DNA from 4 places in the Leptolyngbya sp. FACHB-671 genome. Region 3 is predicted to be linked to each of the others. Evidence: predicted binding sites of a transcription regulator. Region 3 holds the regulator's gene; each other region holds the start of a gene.
The links. Region 3 encodes NtcA, which controls nitrogen genes in cyanobacteria. Its sites were predicted from a motif close to TTTGTANNNNNNNNTACAAA; they were not measured.
Positions count from the first base shown of each region.

Region 1: the regulator NtcA is predicted to act here: its motif matches at 1,913-1,932, upstream of H6F93_RS26520 (P-II family nitrogen regulator).
Region 2: the regulator NtcA is predicted to act here: its motif matches at 1,779-1,798, upstream of H6F93_RS12705 (acetamidase/formamidase family protein).
Region 4: the regulator NtcA is predicted to act here: its motif matches at 1,697-1,716, upstream of H6F93_RS28640 (Glu/Leu/Phe/Val family dehydrogenase).

Region 1 covers NZ_JACJOV010000153.1:258,271-261,689, forward strand. The annotation lists gene H6F93_RS26510 (geranylgeranyl reductase family protein) at 1-989, shown strand, start outside; gene H6F93_RS26515 (hypothetical protein) at 1,118-1,756, opposite strand; gene H6F93_RS26520 (P-II family nitrogen regulator) at 2,010-2,348, shown strand; gene H6F93_RS26525 (adenylate/guanylate cyclase domain-containing protein) at 2,628-3,419, shown strand, end outside.
Region 2 covers NZ_JACJOV010000094.1:120,452-123,870, reverse strand. The annotation lists gene H6F93_RS12710 (tetratricopeptide repeat protein) at 1-274, opposite strand, end outside; gene H6F93_RS12705 (acetamidase/formamidase family protein) at 498-1,715, opposite strand; gene H6F93_RS12700 (hypothetical protein) at 2,319-2,756, opposite strand; gene H6F93_RS12695 (NACHT domain-containing protein) at 3,337-3,419, shown strand, end outside.
Region 3 covers NZ_JACJOV010000056.1:83,325-86,743, reverse strand. The annotation lists gene H6F93_RS05675 (DUF3084 family protein) at 1-843, opposite strand, end outside; gene ntcA (global nitrogen regulator NtcA) at 913-1,587, opposite strand; gene fabI (enoyl-ACP reductase FabI) at 1,967-2,743, shown strand; gene H6F93_RS33860 (PspA/IM30 family protein) at 2,920-3,419, shown strand, end outside.
Region 4 covers NZ_JACJOV010000157.1:108,027-111,445, forward strand. The annotation lists gene psb35 (photosystem II assembly protein Psb35) at 1-114, shown strand, start outside; gene H6F93_RS28640 (Glu/Leu/Phe/Val family dehydrogenase) at 315-1,604, opposite strand; gene H6F93_RS28645 (beta-galactosidase) at 1,903-2,982, opposite strand; gene H6F93_RS28650 (helix-turn-helix transcriptional regulator) at 3,227-3,419, opposite strand, start outside.

The DNA of each region.
Region 1 (3,419 bases), on a different contig from region 3:
AAGTAGCTGAGTGGTTTGACTTCGACTTTAGCCCTGCGATTTCAATCAAGGTCAATGCGATTCGCTATACCTGGAAAATGGGCGATCCAGTCGAGGCAAAGCTAAAGGACTCAGAACCCATTTGGATGGTGCGGCGGGATGTATTTGACCATTTCCTCGTGCAGCAGGCGCAGAAGCAAGGCGCAGAACTCCGTGACAATACCGAAGTTACAGGAATTGAGTTTAAGAGTGACCACTGGCAAGTTAATACTGCAAATGGGCCCGTCACCGGACGCTACGTGATTGCAGCGGATGGAGCTAAAGGGTCAATGGCAAAATGGCTTGGTTTCAAAGACCGCAAACGCCGTTTTGCGGGAGCGCTAGAAGCCGAAGCAGCAGCCAATGTGAAAGACCCCGAATCTGCTCATTTTGAGTTTGGTATGGTCAAGAATGGCTATATCTGGAACTTCCCTAAGGCAGATGGCTACTCGATTGGTGTAGGCACCTTCCGGGGTGGTGAGCAGCAAGATTTCAAAGCAATCTTGACCGAATACGCTACCCTGTTTGGCATTGACCTTAAGACCACGCAGCAATATGGACATCCGCTTTGCTTGTGGGATGGCAACCAAAAGCTGCATACGCAAAACGCGCTACTAGCGGGTGAAGCTGCCTGTGTTGTTGATCCGTTTACTGCTGAAGGGATTCGTCCTTCTATCTTTACTGGGGTAAAGGCAGCAGAGGCAATTGATGGGGCGATCGCTGGGGACAAAAATGCCCTAGAACGCTATACCCAAGTCATTAGCGATGAATGGGGCGCTGATATGGTTTGGGCTCAACGCCTTGCCGGGATCTTTTACCGGGCACCTGGCATTGGCTATCGGGTAGGAGTCAAGCGCCCTTCCGCAACTGAGCGGATGGTCAAAATCTTGTGTGGCGAACTGCGTTATGCAGACGTTGCTAATCGAGCGATGAAGCGGCTAGGTGCGGGGCTAATTCCGGGTATGGGATAGGTTGCTACAGTTACCCTTCCACTACCGCAGTCCTTGAGGGCGTAGCATTCGGGCAGAAATTCTCAGTATGGTTCAGAGTTTATCTGCGGAATGCTACGCCCCTAGGCGAAGCTTAAATTTCAAACCTTTCAAGGTTGCTTAGAGGCTTCTAGTGCCAGAATCGCTTTCACTTCTTCAAGCAGTTGATCTTGTTGCAGGCGAATTGCTTCTAGTTGGTTCAGCAGATCGGCTAGCCGCTGGTTTTTGTCTGGTTCAGGAGCGGACTTAGGCAAGGTAGCAACCGTAAACAAACTAATGATGCTGCACCAGACCCAGTGAATCAGCCTCAGCGGGGCGTGAAGTAAAGCAACCCAGGCTTGCTGCACTAGGTTGGCGATCGCCCCAATCAGTCCCCACAGCAGCACCAACAGCAACAGCCCGATCACCAAAGCATAGAGCGGGTGCGTAATCAGCCACGCCAACATCGGGTGAGTTGTCAGCCAGTCTTGAAAGGAACCTAAGACAACGTTCTGCATTCCTTCTCCAAAAGCATTTCCCATACGTCCACCGCGCTGCATTGTTCCACCAATCATTCCATCCAGGGAGGTCCTAGCACTTGCTGCCGTTTCAGTTAGGGTTGCTTTAGTTTGATGAATAGGCTGGGCAATCGTCTGGGTTGCCTGCTCAGAAAAACTAGCAGCAGCGTTCTGAGCTTCTCCAAACATTGCTGTCAGCCGATCTGTGACCTGACTTTTGACCTTTGTCACCAAATTAATGCCCTGCTCCATAATTCCCCAACCTCCCTACTGCCATTATGCTAAGTAGTGCCCAATCCGCTCAATCTGGAATTTGTCTACTTCGTATTCCTTAAAGATTGCAAGTTAAACAAAACCCGATTTTGAAAGACGGTAGTGGCAAGATGAGGATTGATAGCTCTACCGTAAAATGTATTGAATGTTACAAAATATCACTTCCTAGCGGTGGTAGAAACATTCATGCTAGTAAGCGCATTAGTGAACCGAGTAAGGAGTGAAGGGATACATGAAAAAGGTTGAAGCAATTATTCGCCCTTTTAAGCTAGATGAAGTCAAGATTGCACTGGTAAATGCAGGCATTGTCGGCATGACCGTTTCTGAAGTTCGAGGATTTGGACGGCAAAAAGGACAGACCGAGCGCTATCGCGGTTCAGAGTATACAGTTGAATTTTTACAAAAACTGAAAGTCGAGATCGTTGTAGAGAATGATCAGGTTGACATGGTCGTCGAAAAAATTATCGTCGCTGCCCGCACTGGCGAAATTGGCGATGGCAAAATTTTCATCACGCCCGTGGACGAAATCATCCGCATTCGTACAGGCGAGAAAAACTTAGAAGCCATCTAAACACTAAAAGCCCTTTAAACAACACACTGCCCTTCCAGGGCATACTCTATTCCCTCTTGCCGAGACAGCGAGTTATCACATCTCGACAAGAGGGAAAATTGTGCCTGATTTTTTGGAGCGAGGCTTTCAGGCAGAAATTTTGTGTACCCGAATCGAAATTTGACTTGAAGGTTCTGCCCTACCAACTGAACTTGAACAGGCAAGGCGATTAGCCTTTAAAACAATTTCTACAAATGGAGAATTGCTATAGTTCAGTTCATATTCCATTGGTAGAACTTGATGCTGTTTGACTCTGCTCCTGATTTGGCAGCAATTGAGTTACGATTGCGGCAGCTTTTGCCTGCTAGCTTATATGCAGAAATTTGGGTTGAGCCGTTGCCCAATAGCTTAATGCGGGTGTTTGAGCATTTGCGAACGCTTCAACATGTTTTACACGGCTATATGCCCCGGCAGGTTCTAGAATTGCCGCCCTGTCCAGGTGAGGTGCGTTATTCCTGGCAAGAGGGCACGCTGTTATTCACTGACCTAGCAGGTTTTACCCCTCTAATGGAGGCAAACGCAGCCCACGGTCAGCAAGGCGCGCTGCTGCTGCTGGACATACTCAATCGCTATTTCTCCGAGATGGTCGAGATCGTAAGCAAATCAGGTGGCGATCTGCTTGAGTTCACAGGGGATGCAATACTGGTACAGTTTCTAGCTGACTCATATGAGAGTGATGCTGCTCAGGCAGTGCGAGCAGGCTTGCGAATGCAGCGGGCAATGGCTCATTTTAAGGATATAGAAACGCCTCAAGGCAAATTTTGTCTTGAAATGCGGGTGGGGATTCATACCGGACGCTTTCTTACAGCAGACATCGGCACACCGATGAGAATGGCGCATGTGCTATTGGGTAGTACGGTACAGCAAGCAAAATATGCGGAGGGGGCAGGTGAGGTAGGCAGAGTTTGTCTAACGGATAAGGTGGGCGATCGCCTTCGGAGCAAATTTCGGCTTGAGTCTCTGAATGCAGATCTCAATGCAGATCATGTCTTGGTCAAGGATGACCTCATGCTGGAGCAGCTAGGGGAATAT
Region 2 (3,419 bases), on a different contig from region 3:
CCTGCTCCAGGTAATTCAACGCTCCGATTAAGTCACCCTGCTGCCGCAATTGCATTGCCTGATGATAGGTTGCTGGCAATCCATTTCCAACAGGCAGATGGAGCTGCGACAGTGACGGAATTTGCAGAGGCGTAACCCAGATTCCAACACAAATCAGCGTGACCACAACCATCACCGCAGTTGCTACTGTCCCTGTTTTGAATAATGTCGATTTAATTCCGGCGATCGGGGACTCCAGAGCGGGAACGGTAAACGACGAAAAAGCCATTTTCATGAAGATCTCTCCTAACACATCAACTAACACCGACTTAAAAGTAGGTTGGGTGAAGCAAAGCGGAACCCAACACCCACATCGATTCCATTACGCCACCCCATCTTGAGCCTGATTCTGCTTAGCTCATAGGTTAAATGAATTAGCGCAAAGCCCAATGCCCGCATAGATTTCGCTTTGCTTCGCCCATCCTATGTATTCCTTTATTTCACAGTTCAAAGTTGCTCTATGGCTGCTCCGTTTGAACCATTCCCTGTAGCTCAGCAATCGGGGTGTAGTTGGTAAAAATCGACTTGGGCACCAGCGCGTGAACGCCCCGGTTGATATCCACCACCTGCGTGATGTTCAAATCCATTGCCAGGCTGGACAAAGAATAGGACTGCAAGCGAGTCAAACCCGTACTCTTGACCAACAAATCCACCATGTCACGAGTCGCAATCTTCATCGCCTTATCTACATTCGGGTCAAAGCCCATTGTCATGAAGTGAGTTGGCGTTTCAGCGATCGGACGAATCAAATCCAGATCTTTGTGGACGATAAATTGCACGGTCACGCTTCGCATTGCCGTTTCGGATGCAGTCAAGCCGACTTCACCATTGCCCTGATTGACGTGACCATCTCCGGTTGAGAACAGCGCCCCCGAATTAAACACCGGGACAAACAGAGAAGTGCCAGCCGTCAACTCTTTATTGTCCATGTTGCCGCCCCACAGGTCAGGCGGAACGCTGGAGACGCGGCGCAATCCATCTAATGTGTCAATCCGTTCGGGGCGAATTTCCCAGGCATCGCCTGCTTCTGGATTGCTGGCAGAAAAATCTGGAGGCGGCGCAATGCCCATGATTCCCATGAAAGGTTTAACGGGAAGGGTTACATTCTCAGCAAAACTGGTTGTCTCGTTCGCCAAATCTACATACAGGTGACTGATGGTGCCCTGCGGAAATTCTTCGGGCAAAAGCCCCAGGCTGCGATCGCCCGGAAACACGATCTGCCCCGCATAAATTGAAGGCACGACCTCTTTAACTTTGATCTCCAGCACATCACCCGGTTCAGCCCCTTCGACGTAAACCGGACCAGTGAGGGAGTGGGGTCCGATCAGCTTGCGTTCGTTTGCCAACGCATCGGCTGATGCCACCAATTCCTCAATCGATCGCCCTGGACGCGCCTCTTCTCCGACGTTGGGAAAGGTGGAGAAAGTCACCGTGTCGCCCGACTTTACCCGCAGCACAGGCGGCAAATCGACGCTAAAAAATCCTAGATGGGTCGTTTCTGGTGTTGCCAACAACACATAAGACGATTCGCCGCTGCCATTGGTGGGAACCGGGCCTTGAGCCAGGGATTTAATTCCCCAGGTTCCTACAATCAACAACGCACTCAGGCAAGCAAATCCGATTTGTTTGGAACGATTCCACCATTTCTGGCGAGTTCCTTTTCGCTGCACTTTCATCGCAAAGTCCTTTACAGGGAGACACAGGAGAACAAGTACACAAAGCCTGACCGAATGTCAGAATTCGTATCTTAAAATAGACAGCATTAATGCCTGGGTTAGATTCTTTTGGAGGAAACTCGAAAAACAGTAAATAACCTTCTGTAGGGATTTAGCGTATTCCCCGTAAGGGCGTAGCATTCGGACAAAAGTTTTTGGTTTGTACCGAAGTTTATCTACCGAATGCTACGCTCCTACAGCCTTTAGGCTAGAGACTGACCTTTTCAAACATTCCTCAAATTAATTGCTTTTAGATGTGGGTGAAATATGGGTTAAAGATAGATAGCTTAAACATTCACCTGATGAGCTAAAGCCCAACTTTTCGAATACTCAAGCTATCGGATTGTTAACCCTTTTACAAACCCAATCCATGCAAGATTTGCTATCAAGAAAAATATGAGCTTTTGAACATATATCCTTGAGTAGCAGCAATATTACGAGTACTCAAACGGATCATTCTGTATTTTGAAAAACAAAATTGTTTTCGAGATAAAGATGGTTTTCGCGCTTCTCTCAAAAACGATTACAGGTTATTTGCGTTTAATTTTGAAGGACCGTAGTCGCCTAAACGGCTTCAGAATCGATCGCCACTACTTTTGCTTTTCGCACAGGGCGCTTGCGATCGCTCTTGCGGGTGCCGCCCGCCATCTCATACTCAAGGCTGTTTTTGCCGTACTTAACCGCAACGCCCAAGAGCATGTGTTCAGATAAATTTCGCAGCGATCGCTCTACTTCTTCCACTTTGCTGTGGGCTGCATCGACCGCAGAAAGAGCCATATTGTAAGCTTCTAGCTTGTCTTGCATATCCTGAATCAACTCGCTGAAGGTTTCGAGAGTTAACCCATTACCCAAATCAAGAGAGAAACTAATTGATTTCAGTGCGGCGGCTCGACGCTCAGCTTTATCTAAAACAGTGGAACTGCGCTTTAAGCGTGGCATGATTAACACCCCGAATAGTTGGTTGACATTGCCAAGATAAGAGAGGCGATCGCCCTTTGACACTGGTGATTTACCCGAAAATTTCTGCTAATTTTGTCTCTCTCGCAAAAAATAACCGTAAAACTTCGGTCGTCACTTTTCTTGATCAAGGATGTAGCCTACTCAAATTCGATAAATGGGTTTGCAAATTCAACGAGTGGGTATAGAAATTCAACAAGCGGGTACACGAATTCAAGAAATGGGTTTGCAAATTTAATAAACAGGTTCGTGAATTCGATGGACGAGTATAAGAATTCACCGAGCGGATAGGCAAATTACTTCTTTTGCAATTGCGAACCGTTACTACTTGTCTGCATCAAGGATTTGAGGTAACTAGCCTTCTCCTAGAGCGATCGCTTATCCTAGAGTCAATTCCAACATTTTCTCTACTAGTATGGTTGATCCTTTAACAACGGTTGCTCTCACCGCCGCTGCCAACCAACTAGCATCGCTTGTCATAGAAACAGGCTGAAAGGGTGGAGGCAATCTGTTTAGTTGGATTGGCAAAGATATAGATGCAGGCATTCGACAGAGGATTTTTGATGCATCGCAGAAATACATTGAGAATTACAGAGAGCGGCACTGTTTATTAAAAGTATTAGGAATGCGAAAACCTGTAGATCTAGGGACTGTCTACACTACCATTCGTTTCTTAGATGATGCAGAGATTCGTCAGTTTGCCTCTAT
Region 3 (3,419 bases):
GACTGCGACTCGATTAGCCTCTAGCAATAGTTGATAAATTACCTGAGGCGCGACAGCCGGATCAACAATGCGAAAGGCACGAGATACAAGAGCTTGATTCCGCAGGAGAGCAACGTTGCCCTGGCGTAAGCCTTGAAACTCTCGCTCAAGAGATTGCACCTCTCGAACGAGGAATGTTCTTTGGGCTTCGAGTTGACGCAGCAGTTCTTCCCGTTCGGCAATCGCCTGATCCCGCAGCGCTAATTCTTCTTCTCGCTGTCGAATTAACTGCTGCCGCCCAACCTGAAGCTCCCGAATTTCTGACCGGAGGCTATTTGCCTGCTGTGTGACCCGACCCAGTTGAACACGGGCCTGCTCAAAACTAGAACGGATCTGACCCAGTTGGCGCTGAGTTTGGTTAAGTTGGTTTTGAGCCTGGTTAAGTTGAGCAGCGGTTCCGGCTTGACGAGCGACCGCCGCTTCCAAATCCCGATTAATCTGTCGCAGTCGCCTCCGGGCAGCCATTTGTTGCTCAATTGCCTGATCTCGTTGAGTCTCAATTTGCTGCTTTTCCTCGCTCACCTCTTCCAGGTCTTGGCGGGCAGTAGTTAAGTTCTCTTGAATTTCTTCATAGTCGAAAATACCGCGACGAAGCTGCTCACTCAAGGCAAACAGGAGCGCAAAAGTAGAAGCAGAAATAACGCTACCTGTGAGAACGGTAACAATCGTTGCAGTCTGTCGGGGGCGCAGGTTAAACAGGGTCAGCCGAGCTTTACCCACCCGCATCCCAAGGCGATCGCCCACCGTGGCGATCACCCCCCCCAGTACTAAAATTGCTGCAATCAGGACTAACTGAGCGGTCATCGCTGGTTAGAAACAGTCCAGATACAGCCTACTGCATTCTGAACGAGGTGAACGAGTCGATGCGTTGACTTAAGTAAATTGCTGGCTAAGGGCAACAGGATTATGAACGGTAATTTTCTTTTTGTGGATAGATATCATCTTATCTTGCCGCAGGTCACCTAGCAGACGAGTTACTGTCACGCGGGTAGAACCAATTGCCTCGGCGATCGCCTGATGCGACAACTTCAGGTCAATCGTGATCCCATCCGGGCTGGGCATGCCAAAGTCGCGGCAAAGAATCAGCAGGAAACTCACCAGCCGAGAACCCATATCTCGGTGTGCCAGCGTTTCGATCATCATCTCGGTTTGCAGAATCCGAGATGAAAGTCCCTGGAGCATCAGCATCGACAGCTCAGGGTTATCTTTCAGCGCCTTCTCAACCTGCTCAATTGGAACCGAAAGCAAATCAACAGGTGTAAAAGCAACGGCGTGGTAAAACCGATCAGAGCGATGTCCCGTGATTAGAGACAATACGCCAAACACGCTGTTTTCTCGCAGCAGAGCAACCGTAATTTCCTCTCCAGCCTCGTAGACTCTGGACAGCTTCACGGCTCCTTTGAGCAAAAAATAGACGCGCTCAGCGGGATCACCCGGAAAGAAAATAGTCTTACTTCGATCAAACGACTCCACCACAGGCGGAAAAGCCCCGCCACTCAGCTGCCGAAATACATTCGCTAGCGGTGGTCTATCTTGCGTCACTACCATACCCTCGCCCTACCCACTGTCGTATAGACTGAATCAGGTCATGCATAGATCCCCTGCTTCCTGTGAGAGATCTCTGACTTTAGAACACTAAAACTTAACTGCGAGACTGTTTTTTGTACACGACGATACAAAATCTGCCAACCTGTATCGAAAGTCCCTCAGTAAATCCACATAACTTTGCGTCGGTAGCGCTGAACTTGTTCAAAATTAAGCCAGGTTTGAGCTTTGATGAAGGGACTCGAAAGGCTTGTGTTATCTGCGATACAAGGCGATCGCCCTAAAGTGAAACGACCACACCAAAACGAATCCTCTATCCTTAGATCCTAGTTTTCCAGTATTCTCCTAGTTGCGCCTAAATAAAGATTTTTCACAGATTCTCATGCTGAACTTGACTGGCAAAAACGCTCTCGTCACAGGCATCGCCAACAACCGCTCGATCGCCTGGGGAATCGCCCAACAGCTTCATCAAGCTGGAGCCAACCTGGGCGTGACCTTTCTGCCCGACGAAAAGGGACGGTATGAAAAGAAAGTGGCAGAACTGGTAGAGCCGCTCCAACCCAGCTTGTTCTTGCCTTGCGACGTGCAGAACGATGAGCAGATCGAGTCGACCTTTAAAACCGTTGGGGAGAAATGGGGCAAGCTCGACATTTTGATTCACTGCCTCGCCTTTGCCAACAAAGATGACCTGACCGGCGGCTTCAGCAAAACTAGCCGCGATGGATTCAACCTGGCGATGGACGTTAGCGCCTACTCACTGGTGCAGCTTAGCCGCGCCGCTAGCCCCCTTATGACCGAAGGCGGCAGCATCATCACGTTGACCTATCTGGGCGGTGTTCGCGTCATTCCCAACTACAACGTTATGGGAATCGCCAAAGCAGCTCTGGAAATGAATGTCCGCTATCTCGCCGCAGAACTCGGACCCCAAAACATTCGCGTAAATGCCATCTCTGCTGGCCCAATCCGCACCCTGGCTTCTTCAGCCGTTGGTGGAATTCTAGACATGATTCACCACGTTGAAGAAATTGCCCCCCTACGCCGCACCGTCACCCAAACCGAAGTCGGCAATACGGCTGCTTTCCTCGCAAGCGACCTCTCCAGCGGCATTACGGGTCAGGTTCTCTACGTTGATTCTGGCTACGCCATCATGGGAATGTAGGCTAACAAAGTTTGTTAGACCTTGAATTTCTTGTATTGGGTGGAGCTTCAGACTGAAAAGAATCTGAAGATTAAAAGAACTTGCGTAATCTCCACTAAACGTTCAAAGTTAGTTGCGCTTAGTCTTGGAGTGTTGTTGGCAGGTGCCAGCAAAAACACGATGAGGCATAGAGCATTATGGGGCAGTTATTCGATCGTGTTAGCCGAGTAGTTCGAGCTAATCGGAACTCCAATGAAGGGGATTGCAAGAAAATTTACCTGAACGAGGGAACTACCCTAACTGCTGGAGGAGCAGTTACAGGTGCTTCTATTGGCAAGGTTGGAATATTAGCAGGTGGGACAGGCTACAGTCTTGGTGCCGTTCCACTTGCTGCCGTTGGTGCGTTAACGGGTGCAGCCCTTTATGAAGCATTGCGATCGCTTCTTGAAAATGATGCTTCCTCTGCCAATGCTGCGGCAATTGGAGCAGCAGCAGGTGCAGCAACATCAGCAGCGATTGGAGGCGTAGGTGTAGCCATTAGTGGAAGTGCGATCGGTGTTGGCATGGCCTCAATGGCAGCAGGTGGAGCCGTAGTTGGACTGGGTTTAGTGGGCTTAAATCGTCTGCTTCAGCAAGGCATCGATCCCGAGAAGCTTTTGGATAGTGCGATCGAGCAGATGGAAGCAGATTCGAAGAA
Region 4 (3,419 bases), on a different contig from region 3:
GTGACCATTGGTTCGATCGCCTGGTATAACTCGAAGCGTCCTCCTGGCTGGGAAGGCAAAGAGCGTCCAGACGTTGTACCTAAAGTTGACAAAGACCAGAACCCTGGTCTCTAAAGTCGGTTTTGCAACCGACGGCTAAGTTCGTAACTTATATCAATTTTTAATCGAGGAAGCAGTGGCGGAAGTGTACATACTTCCGCTTTATTTTTAAGTCACACTCACGTTATACCAATTCCAAGAAGGGGCTACAGGTGGAAGTCACCCTGCCAAGCGGGGTGCCCTTCTACCTGTAGCCCCTTCTTAGAGAAACGTTATTACGGATAAAGTCCTCGGTCGATCAGAGCTTGAGCAACCCGCCCTACCCCTAGCATGTATGCGGCAAGCCTGATTGGCACCTGTCTCATCTGGGACTGCTCCATTACCTGCTGAAAGGCGTGGACAATTAATCCTTCCATTTCTCGGTTAACTCGTTCTTCATCCCAAAACACGTAGGAAAGTCCTTGCACCCACTCCAGATAACTCACCACTACTCCGCCTGCGTTTGCCAGGATGTCTGGAAGAACGGTTACTCCTCGTGCCTCTAGTGCCCGGTCTGCTTCTAAGGAAACTGGTCCGTTTGCCGCCTCTGCAACGATGCTGGCTTTTACCTGGTCAACATTGTCCGTAGTAATTTGGTTTTCTAGAGCGGCTGGAATGAGAACATCGCACGGTAAAGCCAGTAACTCAGCATTGCTAATGGGAACGGAGCCAGGAAAGCCTTTCAGGTTTTTGTCATGTTCTGCAGAGTAGGCCTTGAGCGCTAGAATGTCGAGCCCATCTGCCGCAAAAATTCCGCCAGAGCCTCTAGATACTGCCAGGATTTTAGCTCCAGCTTGATGTAGCAATAGAGCTGCGGCACTGCCAACATTTCCAAAACCCTGGATGACAATGCGGGAATCGGCGATCGCCCTTCCCTGCTTTGCCAACGCTTCCCGTACCACAATCATCACTCCTCGTCCGGTAGCCATTTCGCGCCCGCGCGACCCACCAATTGAAATGGGCTTACCCGTTACTACTCCTGGCACCGCATGGCCCACATTCATCGAGTAGGTGTCCATCATCCATGCCATTTCGCGGGCTGAGGTGCCCACATCAGGAGCCGGGATATCAACAGATGGGCCAATGTCTTTAATTAACTCACTGGTATAGCGGCGCGTAATCCGCTCCAATTCATTCACGCTATAACGATTGGGGTCGAGCGCAATTCCTCCCTTGGCTCCACCATAAGGAATGCCTAACAGCGCACACTTCCACGTCATCAGCATGGCCAGCACCGAAACCTCTTGCAACGTTACGGCTGGGTGATAGCGAGTCCCGCCTTTATAAGGTCCAAGAATATCGCAGTGCTGAACGCGATGTCCCGCAAAAACCCGCACTTCGCCATTATCTAACTTGATGGGAATGGAGACAGTGACGACCTTACGCGGATTGCTCAGAATAGTTAGAACACCTTGATCTAAATGCAATTCTCTAGCTGCCGCCTCAAGATAGCTACAGGCTTGATCGGCTGGGCAAATGTGAGCTGGAGAAGGTGCTTCTAACGGTACCAGCGGTGATAAAACCATAAATCTTCTCGCAATCGTGGAATTCCACGAACTGAATGTCTATTTATTGATCCCTATGGCCAGACTAGCCGTTTTTCTAAAAAATATTCTATTTTGTAATCTTTGTTACTGTTTATTTTTCCAGTTTGTCCATCTGTGGTCGTGGTAGACCTTCAGCATGAATGGTAGCGCGGCTCCGCTGCGCTACCATTCACGCCTTAAGAAGTGATTCAGAGGTCTATTGAATACAGAGGAATACAGAACAGGGCAAAAAAGGGGCTACCCGATCAACAGTCAGAACAATGATATTTGTGGGATATCAAACTTCCTGGATAGATTGAGAAGGTGCTTTTGATAATTGTTCGATCGTGTTCCACCAGCGATCGCGCCCATTTTGTTGATGCCAGTACCAGTATTCGCACCCCCACAGCAAAATAGTGCGATAGCCTAAATCCACTAACAGGTTTACAAGCCCAGAAGTTTGTTGGGGAGATGAACTGGGATACTGAACAGCATCCAGGGCAACAAGGTGATTCGGTTCCCAAGGTTCCGCTTGTGCTTCCGAAACCCATGCTTCTTTGCCGCTCGTAGACAGTTGTTGTTGCCATGCATTGAGTTTGTACCAGTATGCAGGGGATGGTTGTAGGTAACTAGATAGATTGCCATCTGGAACCTGTGTGTAAACATTGATTCCAACTGCATCAGCAAGCGATAGGCTTTCCTGGAATGCTCGATCGTCCTCATTCGAGCCTGCATCGGGTAGTGTAATTGCATTAGTTAGCAACAGTTTCTGTCTCGGCAGCGCTAGTGTACGGGCTAACTCAACCTCTTGACGCACAAATTCATAGCTCAAATAACGCCCCGATGTAATGGCTAGTCGAGTGAACGGTTCATTCTCAATCTGCCAGTATTTAAGATTGGGCGCATCGCGGGTATGTTCAATAACTTTTTGAATGAAGCGTAATGTGTAATTGGCGATCGCTGCATTGTGATCAACAGGTTGAGAAGTGATAGAAGTATCCTGTTGGGCAGCTAGCCAACTGGGGAAGTGAAACTCTGGCCAGCGTGGTGCTTTCATGCCAACTGTAAGTATCACTTCGATTCCGTGTCTGTGGCTTTCATCAAGTAACCAATCAAGAGTCGTGAAATCAAACGAGTTCTCTAATGGCTCAATCTCATGCCAGTAGCTACATAAGCGAATTCTCTTAAGTCCAAGAGAGCAAATCTGACGAAAGGCTTCTTGATAGTTCAAGTTAATGTATTGGCACTGAAGTTGGCTAAACGTTGTTCCAACTTGAGTTTGACTTTGAGTTAGCAATTGCTGCAAATAAGGCAAGGCAACTACTTTACCTGTATCAGATACTACGAACCCAAGCAGAGTGGACACCGAGAGTGCCATAAACTGTCTTCTATAAGTCAAGTTGAACTACCTCACTCTCGAAGAAATATCTTTTATAGATACTCACTTATGGATACTCATTTGCAATCTGTGCCCTGTTGACTGCTCTTCTACTGAATGGCTTTATGATAAGGGATAATTCTGAGCAGGAAACCGCATTTTCGTGCTCAATTAAACGCAGCGACAAGAGCACAACAGATGTGAGACAGACGTTTTACGGAGCCTGAAGTAGACCTGTGAAGAACTAAGTTGAACCAATTTTTGCGACTTCTCTTAGCCGCTCCACATCGCGCATTGGGGGTGCACCAAACTGCCGCTTATACTCTCGGTTAAAGTGTGAAGGATCGTCATACCCCACCTGGTACGCCGCAGTGGTCGCGTCCAGATTTTGCCCCAGCATTAGACGGCGAGCCTCCTGAAGCCGCAGTTGCTTTTGG